DNA from 3 places in the Priestia sp. YIM B13491 genome. Region 1 is predicted to be linked to each of the others. Evidence: riboswitches for the same ligand, from Rfam matches in the RefSeq annotation. Region 1 holds a riboswitch; each other region holds the start of a gene.
The links. A riboswitch is a leader RNA that binds a small molecule or an ion and turns the genes downstream of it on or off. The one in region 1 is predicted to bind cyclic di-AMP.

Region 1 (4,212 bases):
CAATTAGTACATAGGATATAGAGACTTTTACTAAAGGAGGTTACACATATGGGCGCAAAAGGCGGTTTTGGTTTTTCATTTATCGTTGTTTTATTTATTCTATTAGTAATCGTAGGGTGTTCTTGCTACTACTAATTTCTAGAGGGGATGAACATCATTCATCCTCTTATTTCAAAAAAAAACCATGCTTTCGCATGGCTACATACCGATTAGATGAATGAGTAGAGGAACTCATTGTTCGGCAATATTGAAGAAATTTTTGGTTTTTACTTCCGCCTAGTATGCCCTTTTTGACGGGGGCTATGCGTAAATAAAGTTAACGTTTAAAAGCGAAAGCCAGACGCACCTACAATAACAAGTAAAACAAATAACACAACGATTAACGCAAAATTTTGTTTTCCCACGTACCATCCCTCACTTCCTATTATCTGCTTTTAGTGTATGCAACAGCTTGGCAAAATGTTTAGGACAGGGGTGCGGATTTTTCCAATGAGAAAAACCTTCAAATTCCGCCAAAAAAAGTGAATCATATTTTTGTTTCTTTCGTTATATATAGTAAGAGATTTTTTACTATAAAAAAGGGGGACCTTTAATGCGCCGACATTCCAAATTGCCCATTGTTCTTGTCTTTGCCTTCTTTTTATTCATCGCAACTGTTTTGTGCGTAACCTCTTATATGTCTTGAACGTATAAATAATATAAAAAAATCGCCTTATCGAAGGCGATTTTTCTACCCTAGCATTATATCTTCATTTGGATAACGAACAGCTTCGCGCTTTTGCTTAGATAATGAAAACGCAAGCGTTAATGGCCCCACTTTTCCTAAAAACATGATAAAGATAATAATTACGCGTCCAAAGTACGAAAGTTCAGGAGTTGCTCCCATTGATAAACCTACTGTTCCAAACGCTGAAACAACTTCAAACATAATTTTTACAAACGGAAGGTTTTCCGAAATATTTAACAGGAAAATGGCCCCAAATACAAACATAATTGAAATCATCGTGATGGCTAGTGCCTTAAACACGTGAAGAGGAAGAAGTCGTCTCTTTAACAGCACAATATCTTCCCGGCTTCGTAAAAATGCCCATACAGAAAAAACAATCACCACAAACGTTGTTAGTTTAATACCGCCTCCTGTTGACGCACTTCCTGCACCAATAAACATTAATAAGACCATTAAAAAGACCGTTGCATCATGCAGGTGAGCTAAATCAATTGTATTAAATCCAGCGGTTCTTGTCGTTACTGCTTGAAAATAAGAAGCCCATACTTTGTCTCCTAATGATAAATTTCCGAGCGTATGCGAATTGCTGTACTCTAAGAAAAAAATAAAAAGCATGGCAATCACATTAATCGCAAACGTGCTGATAATCATAATTTTTGAATGCAACGTTAGTTTTTTATACGATTTTTTCACCCACATATCAGCAAGAACGGTAAACCCTAACCCGCCAATGATGAACAAAAAAGAAATCGTTATGTTAATAATAGGATCTCCAACATACTGTACTAAGTTATCAGACAGTAGTCCAAACCCTGCGTTATTAAAAGCTGAAATTGAATGAAACAAGCTAAAGAACAGCCCCTTAGACCATCCGAATTCCGGAACCCAGCGTATCGCTAAAAAAATAAGTGCAATAAACTCAATTAAAAATGAAAAGATAAACAGCCTTTTAACTAGCAGGACAACTCCGCCGACGCTTGTTTGATTTAATGCCTGCTGAACGAGCATACGCTCTTTAAATCCAATTTTTTTACCTAGCATCATAAAAATCAACACGGCAAATGACATAATGCCAAGACCGCCTATTTGAATTAACAGCATAATGATCGTTTGACCGATGACGGTAAAACGCGTACCTGTATCTACGACGGCTAAGCCGGTCACTGTCATAGCGGAAGTAGATGTAAAAAGGGCGTCTACCCATCGGATTGGCTCAGTAGTAGAAAAAGGCATCATCAATAGAAGAGCACCCATAATAATTCCTCCGCCAAAAATGGAGACAAGCAGCTGCGGAGGGGTGAGTTTAATGATTTGTTTTTTCATGAGTTAAACTCCTTCTTCTTCAAAACGGTTCAAATCGCGGTTATGTCCGATAACAATAAGCATATCTCCTTGTTCAATTATTTCATGCGCGGTAGGCGAAATCACCATTTCCCCGTCTTTTCGCTGAAAGCCGATAATGTTGCAGCCGTACTTGGCACGAATGTTTAAATCAAACAGCGTTTTATTATGAAGTTTCTTAGAGGCGACAATTTCGACAATACTATAATCCTTTGATAATTCAATGTAATCAATGATTTTTTCTGACACTACGTGATGAGCAATACGTTTAGCAATATCACGCTCAGGATGAATGACTTTGTCTGCTCCTATTTTCTCCAGCACTTTTTGATGATACATATTCACTGCTTTTACCCATACTTGCTTAACGCCCATATCTTTTAAAAGCATCGTTGCGAGAACGCTTGCTTCGATATCATCCCCAAACGAAATAAGAGCATGATCAACATTGCGAATACCTAGCCCCTTTAAGCTAGCTTCATCAATCGCGTTTGCTTGCACAACATATGTAGCTGAGTTGCTAAATTTATTTACTACCTCCTGATTGCGGTCAATAGCGAGCACATCCACATCCAGATTAGCAAACTCTTCAACCAAACTGCCTCCAAAACGACCTAATCCCAATACAGCAAACTGTTTTTTCATAATGTATTTATTCCTTTCTTCAACTGCTGTGTGTTCTCTTAGCTTATACTTTTTCTAAAAAATTACATCTTTTTCTTAAAAAAAGCGCAAAAAAACACAGGAAGGCTCCTGTGTTTTTTCACACTCTTCCCCCTCAAAACGCTTGCGAAGTTAGCTGTCGGGTTCGGGTTTTAAGAGTAACCCTACCTTTTTAAGGATTCACCCCGAAGCACAATATGTGCGTAAATAATGGGTCCTCCGCTCCGTAATGGATTAAGCGATTTTTATTCAAATGTCTATGATCTATTTTTTAGAATAATCGATTCGATTCATGATACGTTTCACTTCACGAAAGCTATCTTACTCCTGTGAATTTTGTCTGTCAAGATATTTTTAGGGAAGACCTCACTTGCCCTGCAAGCTGCAAAAATCATATAAATCTAAACTGACAATCATTTTGTGAAATTGATCAAATAAATTAATAACAGCTAAAAGCTCTAACAGCTGCGTATCACTGTAAAATTTCTTTAATTGATCCATATCAGCATCGGTCAACTCCCTTGGACGCACTCGGTATACATCAATAAATCGAAACAGCAGTCGATCTTTTTCTTCCAGCTCTTTTTCTCTTAACACTTTTTGATTAAGCGTCTCATCGCCTACATATGACATGCTCATACATGTCTCACAGCCGTTAACACCTGCTAGATAAAGCCTTATTTTTTCCTTAGTCTCTCTCTCTACTATATCGCTGTTCCAAAGCGTGTTGTAAAGTTCATCATACAATCTTTTTACATGCGGAATTAAATTCAATGCTTTTTCAAAATTTGTTCCCTCTTCGTTTGCTAACAAAACTCTTGCCATTTTTTACTCACTCCTTTTTAATTATTATAGTAAGAAAAATGGAAATTTCAGATTACATATAAAACATTTTATCTACTATTACTAATCAAATGAAACGTTAATGAGAAAGAAGGTTTTCAATTGAAAATTGATGAAATTGATTTATCGATTTTGCAGGCGCTGCAGCAAAACAGCCGCCTTTCCTTACGAGAGCTAGGAAAACAAATTAACTTGTCTCCTCCTTCGGTGGCAGAGCGAGTAAGGCAGCTAGAGAGCTTTGGTGTTATAAAAGGGTATACGATTGATATTGATTATGAAAAGCTGCACCTGCCCGTGTCGTGTTTTATTGAAGTAACGATGAAAAACGGCGAGCACGAGCGTTTTAAACGATTTATTTCTCATTATCCCTACGCTTTATTCTGTGAACGCATCGCCGGGCAAGCCTGCTTTATTACAAAGCTTCAGCTTCCTCACCTGCACGTACTCGAACAATTTATTAACGAAATTACACCTTATGCCAAAACGATTTCACACATCGCCCTTTCTCACGTAGAGATGGCTCCTGCGTTATTGAGTCATTTAAAAGATGAAAAGTGATTGAAACGTAACGAAAAAATCCGAACGATTCATCGTTCGGATCTTCTTTCCACTAAACTACTTTTGTCCCAAGCTCTTTT
Region 2 (4,212 bases), on a different contig from region 1:
ATACTCAGCAACCGGCCCAAGTACAAGCACTGGGAAAAACGTAAGTGCCCCTACAATAACGGTAGTTCCAATTAAAATGCCGCTAAATAAAGACGTATCCGTTTTAAATGTCCCAGGTGTTTCAGGAACAAGCTGCTTAGATGCTAGTGAGCTCGATACCGCCAGCATCGTAATTAGTCCGAAGTAGCGTCCAATATACATAACAATTCCCGTAGAAATGTTCCAAAACGGAGTTGCGTCACCGAGTCCTTCAAAACCAGAGCCATTGTTTGCTGCTGATGATGTAAATTCATACAGTGCCTGGCTTAACCCGTGAAAGCCTGGGTTTGATATACCTTCTATTCCTAAATGAGTAGTTAGCGCTACGGCTGTTCCTCCTAAAATTAGCAGCGGCTGCAGAATAAGCGTCACGGCGATGAGCTTCATTTCTTTTCCTTCAATTTTTTTACCTACGTATTCTGGTGTTCTTCCAACCATTAAACCTGATAAAAATACGGCGATGATGACGTACATCATGACATTCATAAATCCTGCTCCGACACCGCCAAATACGGTATTTAACATCATATTTCCAAGCGTTAACAACCCGGTAAGAGGTGTAAGGGTATCGTGCATGGTGTTGACCGCACCTGTTTCACTTGCTGTCGTCACGATGGCGTAAAGAGTCGACATACCGACACCAAAACGAACTTCTTTGCCTTCCATATAACCGCTCGCTTCATTTAGATGAAAAGCATCAAGTCTTGGATTGCCGCCCCACTCTGTTACAAACGCTGTGCTTAAAATAACGATAAACAGCATACTCATCGCTACAAACAAGATGCGGCCTTGCTTACGCTGTCCGATCATTTTTCCGTACGTAAAAGGAAGTGCTGTTGGCAATAAAAGCATAAGGACAATTTGTAATACATTGCTCAACGCGTTAGGATTTTCAAATGGATGGGCTGAATTAACACCAAAAAATCCCCCTCCGTTGTTGCCTAGCTCTTTAATTGAAAGAAAAGAAGCAACTGGTCCCCTTGCTATTTGCTGTGTTGCCCCTTCTAATGTATGGGCAGTCACCGTTCCGCTTAACGTTTGAGGGACACCTGAAATCATAAATAAAATGCCGGTTATAAAAGCGATAGGAAGTAAAACACGCGTAATTGATTTCACAAAATCAACAAAAAAGTTTCCTATTTCCTTCCCTGCCAACCCACGAATAAACGCGATTGCTACTGCAAATGCCGTTGCTGGTGCAGCAAACATCATAAATACAACGGCTGCCATCTGCGAGAAATAGGACAAACCTGATTCACCGCTGTAATGCTGCAAGTTCGTATTTGTCATAAAACTAATGGCCGTGTTAAAAGCAAGGGCCGGATCCATTCCTTTGATGTGGCTTGGGTTAAGCGGCAGTACCCCTTGAAACCGGAAGATAAGATACACCACAAAAATCATAAACGTATTCGCCAAAACGAGAGCAATTGCATATTGCTTCCACGTCTGATTATGCCCTTTAATTCCTGCCGCTTTAAACATCACCGATTCTATCTTTCCTACCAAGCTAGTGTTTTTATCGTTTGAAAACACATTCGCTATATAAATACCTACGGGCTTTGCAATAAGCGCTACAAAAACAAGCAGTAGCGCAACTGATAGTAGAAAAATCCCCACGTTTTATTCCTCCGCTTATTAAAATTGTTCTGGATTTAACAGTACATATACTAAATAAATTAAAACGAGAACTGAAATACCTAGCAAAATGAACGACACGTTCACTTCTCCTCTCTTTCGTCTACTACACGAGACGACCAGCAAATAATTCCGTACATAGCAGCTGTTAATATGACAAGCGTTCCCAGCATGATTATATCCAAGTTGCTCCCTCCTAACTGTTTCTTACCACCAATGATTAAGCGTAGTGACTGTTACCGTGCGTAAAGCATCACGCCCAAGTGAGCTAGCAGCGAAAGGTTATCTTTGATTATTCCTAACGTATTGTTGATCTCGTTTTAAAAGCCCTACTATATCCTCTTTACGGTGCAGACATAAGCTGCTCTCCTATTTTTCCATAAAAAAACCGCAGAAGAGAGTCCTCTTCCGCGGTTTAATGCACGACAAATAAGCCGTGATCGACACGAATTTTTTCACTCCCAAAACGCTTACGGAGTTAGCTGTCGGATTCGGGTTATGGAAGTAACCCTACTCAGTTAAGAGATTCACCCCTAGTACATACGTACAAAATATTGGGTCCCCCGCTCATAATTGATTAAGCGTATATTTGTTATTTAATTTTTAGACTTAATTATGGTTTTTACTGCTGCGTTTAATACTTTGATTAGCTAACATAGACAAATAGCGGTTTGCTAGATCAAAAGATTGCTGATCACATATTGCACGATATTCAATCATTTGAATCATTTGCTTAGATAAATGCATGTTAACGCTCCTTTCGCCTATATTTTGAAAGGAACGCGCTATCCGCTTTTATAGAAAACGGCCACGATTACACCATCCTCTCTCTTAACGCTTACGAAGTTAGCTGACGGGTTCGGGTCAAGAAAGTAACCCTACTCAATTATGAGATTCACCCCTAGTAATTGGTTCCTCCGCTCTTTCCCTCTCTTTCAGGAAAGACTCAGCGTTTCACTGTGGAACGTTTCATGAGAGTAATCTTACTCCTGTTAAAATTTACTGTCAACAACATTTTTTGAAATTTTAAAAGCTTTATTTTTTGCTGTTTATTCATTATTTTAAAATAATAGATTCAAAGAAAAAAGCGTTCTTATCTCCTCGATAAGAACGCTTTTTTTAGCTCATTTTCTCAATTTCATTTACAAGAATTGAAATGGCATCCGTTTTTGTTGCTTCACGCATTGTACGCTTCATCGTACTTGCCTGCTGCTGAAGCTCATTTACTTCACGCAAAAACACTTCTTTTGTTAACTGTTCTTCTTCCACAACCATACAGTAGCCTTTTTTCTTAAAGGACTGTGCATTTAAAATTTGATCTCCTCGGCTTTGTGCTTTTGACAAAGGAATAATCATCATCGGTTTATGAAGGGCTAAAAACTCAAAGATAGCATTTGATCCGCCGCGTGTAATCACATAATCAGTCGCCGCTAGAACATCTGGAAGCTGTTCATTTACATATTCTAACTGACGGTAGCCCGACTCTTTTTCAAGGCTTGTATCAACATTGCCTTTTCCGCACAGGTGTACAATTTGAAATTTCTTTTGCAGTTCAGGCAAGGACTCTCGAACAATCTCATTGATGCGACGTGCTCCTAAACTTCCGCCCATAATGGTTAAAATTGGGCGCTTATCATAAAAGCGAAGCCAGCTTTCCCCGTTCGCTGCGCTTCCGCTAAATAATTCTTTTCGAATAGGTGAACCAACAACCTGCACTTTTTCTTTTGGAAAATAGTTTGCCGCTTCATCAAAAGAAGTGAAAATTTTAGTGGCAAATTTCTGCGCAATTTTATTTGCCAGTCCCGGTGTTAAATCACTTTCATGAATGAACACGGGAATGTTTAGCGATTTAGCAGCCATTACAACAGGGACTGTGACAAAACCGCCTTTTGAAAACACAAGAGAAGGCTTTAACTTTTTCAGCACGCGACGTGCATCGCCAACTCCTTTTGCTACTCGAAATACATCTTTTACATTTTCCATATCTACGTATCGACGCAGCTTCCCGCTTGAAATCGCATGATATGGAACGTTTAATTTTGTAATTAATTCTTTCTCAATACCATTGTGAGAACCGACATAATGGATATCCCATTTTTCACTGTCTAATTCTTTCATAATGGCAATGTTTGGTGTTACGTGTCCAGCTGTTCCGCCTCCGGTAAAAACGATAACTTGCTTACTCATTTTTTCTTCCTCTCTTTACTTCACTTAATGGATCTGTTTTGACATCAATTTTTATCTGATCTTTTTAGCATGCAATCTGACATGTAAAACGATGGTTTTATTATAGCATTTTTCTTTTTACATATGTATGATAAGGCGTATAAAAGCATGCTATACTTTTCATAGGGAGTGATGATAATGAACAAATCTGCACCTATAGTAAAAGGTGATACGGTGGATTCCGAAACGCGCTGTACACACTATCATACGGATAAAGATATTATTGCAATAAAATTTTATTGCTGTAATACATATTATCCATGCTATCAATGTCATAACGGATATGCTGATCATGATATTAAAAAGTGGCCA
Region 3 (4,212 bases), 130 kb from region 1:
GCGCAATAATAATACCGTCTCCCTCGACTCCGTCTGTTCCTGCTTGCGAAGGATAAAGGAGAAGACCATTTTTTTGGGCTTTACTTATTACGCGCGCCGTCATATTTTCAGAGGATGAAAAAGGCTCCTTCGTTTTTGGATTTTGCACAAGCTCAAGACCAACTAATAAGCCTTTACCACGTATGTCCCCAATGATAGGGTAAAGAAGCTGAAGTTTCTTCAATTTCCCTACTAAATAGTCTCCTTTCAGCGCTGCTTCTTGAACAAGATCATGCTTTTCAATATAGCTTAAAACAGCTATCCCTACAGCGGATGACAGCGGATTAGCGCTTAGCGTATGTCCGCTCATAATTAATTTGGATCCGTTCATAATAGGTTCAATCGTTTTGCTGCTAGCTAACGTAACGGCTATTGGTGTATATCCTGCTCCCACTCCTTTTCCAAGCGTCATAATGTCTGGTTTAACTCCCCAGTGCTCATATGCAAACATCACGCCTGTACGCCCAACTCCCGTCATGACTTCATCCGCAATCCATAACACATCATATTTATCACAAATTTCTCTTATCACTTCATAATAGCCAGGAGGAGGTGTAAGGGCTGCTCCGGCTGCTCCTACAATGGGCTCGGTAATAAAAGCAGCAATATGTTCAGGGCCGGTTCGTTTGATAACTGTTTCCAATTCGTGTGCACAAGCAAGATTACAGGATGGATAGGTTTGATGAAACGGACATCGATAGCAATAAGGAGGCGAAACCGAAGGATAATCTTCAAGCAAAGACGAAAAGCGTTTTCGTCTTCCAACGTGCCCTGACATAGACAGAGCTCCTATTGTAATACCGTGATAGCTCATCCAGCGTGACAAAACCTTTGTTTTGGTTGGCTTTCCTTGCTCTTGAAAATGCTGAATTGCCGTTTTCATAGCCGTTTCAGTCGCTTCTGTCCCGCTGTTAACAAAAAAGCTCCACTGGAAATGATTGCTGCTTAATTCACATAGTTTCTTAGCTAAGGCTTCTGTTGGATCACTTGTAAACTGCGACCGATATACAAACGCAACTTTCTGTGCCTGATCGGTCATCGCATCAATAATTTCTTTTACGCCGTGTCCGATACTTGCTGTAACTGCCCCCGACGAAGCATCTATGTACCTTTTTCCATCTTGGTCGTACAAATAAATTCCTTTTCCATATGAAATAACTGGGTAGTCGTCGTCGAGCAGCGGCTTTATTACATGAGTTTTATTCATTTCCGCACTCTCCTTTCAAACATACACTCTTATTAAACTGTATGCTGAAACGAAGAGTTTCTTGCCAATAAAAAAAGCCCTAGCATATAGCTAGAGCTTTTACGCTTATTAAGCTGATTGCGTTACAGATTTATCGATACGCTTTGCTTCTGACTCAGCCACAATAACGGCACACGCAGCGTCTCCCGTAATATTTACAGATGTACGAAGCATGTCAAGCAAGCGATCAATTCCAATAATCAATCCGATACCTGCTACAGGCAAGCCAACCGAACTCAATACCATTGCTAGCATAATGAGACCAACTCCCGGCACACCTGCTGTACCAATACTAGCAAGCACCGCTGTCAATACAACCGTCACAAGAGCACCCAGCGACAGGTCAACGCCGTATACTTGTGCAATAAAAATAGTCGCTACACCTTGCATAATTGCCGTCCCGTCCATGTTAATGGTAGCACCTAACGGCTGAACAAAACTGCTGATGGACTCCGGGACACGAAGGTTTTTTTGAGCCACATTCATTGAAATCGGAAGCGTTGCATTACTGCTTGATGTACTGAATCCAACTGTCATCGCAGGAGCAAAACCTTTAAAAAATTCAATAGGGTTACGTCTCGCCATAAGAGCGACTGATCCTCCATATGTTACAATCGAATGGATAAACAGTGCGAGCACGACTACAATCATGTACAGCCCCATCGCTTTAATTGCCTCCCAGCCTTGACTTCCAACCGCGGTTGCAAGAAGTCCAAATGTTCCGTAAGGAGCAAACTTCATCACTAGATTTACAAGATACATCATCAATTCATTGCCTTGCTCAAGTAAATTGTAAAGCCCTTTTGTTTTATTTCCAAGCATCGTAATACCAAAACCGATAAAGATAGAGAAAACGATAAGTTGAAGCATATTCCCTTCAGCCATCGCTTGGATTGGGTTGACTGGAATCATATTTAAGAATGTCTCTCCAACCGGCGGTGCTTTTTCGGCTTCAAAAGAAGCGTTTTTTGTATCAAAAGATCCAAACGTACCCGGTTTAATTGCATACGCTAAAATTAAACCAATAATAATAGCAACGGTTGTTGTAACTAGGAAGTAGGAAACTGTTTTAGCCCCGATTCTTCCTAGTTTTTTAGGATCTCCTAAACCTGCTACACCTAACGTGATAGAGAAAAACACAATTGGTACAACAAGCATTTTAATTAAGCTTAAGAAAATTTGGCCAAGCGGTGTAAACAAGTACTTGTCCAGCGGAGCAAAAGCACTTGGAGCAAAAGCATTGATCAACACTCCCACAACAGCACCAGCAATTAGCGCGATAATAATCTTTGTCGATAGCTTCATAGATTTACCTCCCGTAAATAAATTATATTAGAATGATTCTAACTACCATACTTATTTTACCATGCATTGAGAGCGATAACACTCAAAATATACAATATATTAAAAATTTTCAGATTAATAGTTTAGGAATATTTTTATCTATACAAAAAACCATGAGAATATCATGGTTTCATAGACCTGTTATTCCCTCACTGAATGCTTACGGAGTTAGCTGTCGGATTCGGGTACGTGAGTTACCCTACTTGATTTATTCAAGATTCACCCCAAGTACACTACGCACAAATATGGGTCCCCCGTTCTCTTATAAAACAAAAGAGATTAAGCAAATAATTTTCTTTAATATTTTTGCATGATAATAATTCTTACTTTAATTAAAATTCATTTTATATGTTTCTGTCAAGTTTTTATTCAAAAATAATGCAGGGTTTTATCATAAAAAGTTGAGCATTGTTATATTTTAAAATATTTACATCATATTTCAATAAACCACAAACAGTTATTTAACAAGACTTAAAATCTAATAGATAAAAAATTAATTCAAAAAATAGTTTGTAAAGTGAACTTTCTTTTCATTAAATTACATTCATAAATTTGCATAATTATTCTAACATCCGCGTACTTTACTGCTTTCATAAATATTTTACTCAACAAAAAAATAACTCTTTCCAACTGTTGATTTTATCCTTGTATTGCTTGATATAAATTCTCTAAAATTTTACTGAATTTGTTGATAGAAATAAATGGACATTGTCAATTCGCCTTATTCTATTTAATTCTGCTCACGATAGAAATATGGATCCCCTAATACCTTTTAAAAAAGGAGCGAGTAATTATCATATAAAACTATCGGAGTTGGAGGGGTATAAGTTCTTTACTTTTTACTTATTCGCTTTCGTTATTTAACACATATAAAAAAAGAGGCCGTGACGGCCTCTTTTTTTATACAGTAACAGGTTCAGAACTTGCTTTGCGATTCTTTAATTTTTCAACAATGTCACGCGCTACCCACACACCGCACGCACTTGCCTGCGCAAGTCCTCGCGTAATACCAGCTCCGTCTCCTCCCACGTATAAACCGGAAATTTCAGTTTCAAACTTATCATTTAACTTCGGACGGGCTGAGTAAAATTTCGCTTCCACACCGTAAAACAGCGTATGTTCAGATGCTAACCCAGGCGTTACATGATCCAGTGCTTCTGTCATTTCAATTAAGCTTTTCATCGTATTGTAAGGAAGCACTAAGCCTAAGTCACCCGGTACAGCTTCTTTTAACGTTGGTTCTAAAAAGCCCTCTTTAATTCGAGTCGCTGTTGAACGACGGCCCTTTAAAATATCTCCATACTTTTGAACAACTAAGCCCCCGTTTGACAGCATATTAGCTAATCTTGATACTTCGTGCGCATATTCGTTCGGCTGATCAAATGGATCCGAAAATTTATGAGAAACAAGCAGCGCAAAGTTCGTATTTTGACTTCCAAGCTTCGGATCTTTGTATGCGTGTCCATTTGCTAACATAATACCTGAATGATTCTCTACTACCACATGTCCTGAAGGATTGCTGCAAAACGTTCTAACTCTTGTACCTACGGACGTATTGTAAATGAATTTCCCTTCGTACAAGT

Region 2: it holds a riboswitch for cyclic di-AMP, as region 1 does, so the genes downstream of both, kdpF (K(+)-transporting ATPase subunit F) here and ACFX4E_RS04995 (potassium channel family protein) in region 1, are expected to answer to the same signal.
Region 3: it holds a riboswitch for cyclic di-AMP, as region 1 does, so the genes downstream of both, ACFX4E_RS04315 (dicarboxylate/amino acid:cation symporter) here and ACFX4E_RS04995 (potassium channel family protein) in region 1, are expected to answer to the same signal.

What each region holds. Positions count from the first base shown of each region.
Region 1 is NZ_JBHZOR010000001.1:977,171-981,382, reverse strand. Features, by position in the region: gene ACFX4E_RS05010 (YjcZ family sporulation protein) at 49-135, shown strand; gene ACFX4E_RS05005 (YjcZ family sporulation protein) at 324-404, opposite strand; gene ACFX4E_RS05000 (TrkH family potassium uptake protein) at 731-2,050, opposite strand; gene ACFX4E_RS04995 (potassium channel family protein) at 2,054-2,713, opposite strand; cyclic di-AMP (ydaO/yuaA leader) riboswitch at 2,838-2,982, opposite strand; gene ACFX4E_RS04990 (carboxymuconolactone decarboxylase family protein) at 3,098-3,556, opposite strand; gene ACFX4E_RS04985 (Lrp/AsnC family transcriptional regulator) at 3,677-4,132, shown strand.
Region 2 is NZ_JBHZOR010000003.1:250,346-254,557, forward strand. Features, by position in the region: gene kdpA (potassium-transporting ATPase subunit KdpA) at 1-1,650, opposite strand, end outside; gene kdpF (K(+)-transporting ATPase subunit F) at 1,675-1,761, opposite strand; cyclic di-AMP (ydaO/yuaA leader) riboswitch at 2,126-2,268, opposite strand; gene ACFX4E_RS12130 (hypothetical protein) at 2,284-2,421, opposite strand; cyclic di-AMP (ydaO/yuaA leader) riboswitch at 2,494-2,636, opposite strand; gene ACFX4E_RS12135 (undecaprenyldiphospho-muramoylpentapeptide beta-N-acetylglucosaminyltransferase) at 2,794-3,861, opposite strand; gene ACFX4E_RS12140 (CHY zinc finger protein) at 4,039-4,212, shown strand, end outside.
Region 3 is NZ_JBHZOR010000001.1:850,220-854,431, reverse strand. Features, by position in the region: gene ACFX4E_RS04320 (aspartate aminotransferase family protein) at 1-1,246, opposite strand, end outside; gene ACFX4E_RS04315 (dicarboxylate/amino acid:cation symporter) at 1,355-2,590, opposite strand; cyclic di-AMP (ydaO/yuaA leader) riboswitch at 2,771-2,925, opposite strand; gene ACFX4E_RS04310 (NAD(P)/FAD-dependent oxidoreductase) at 3,530-4,212, opposite strand, start outside.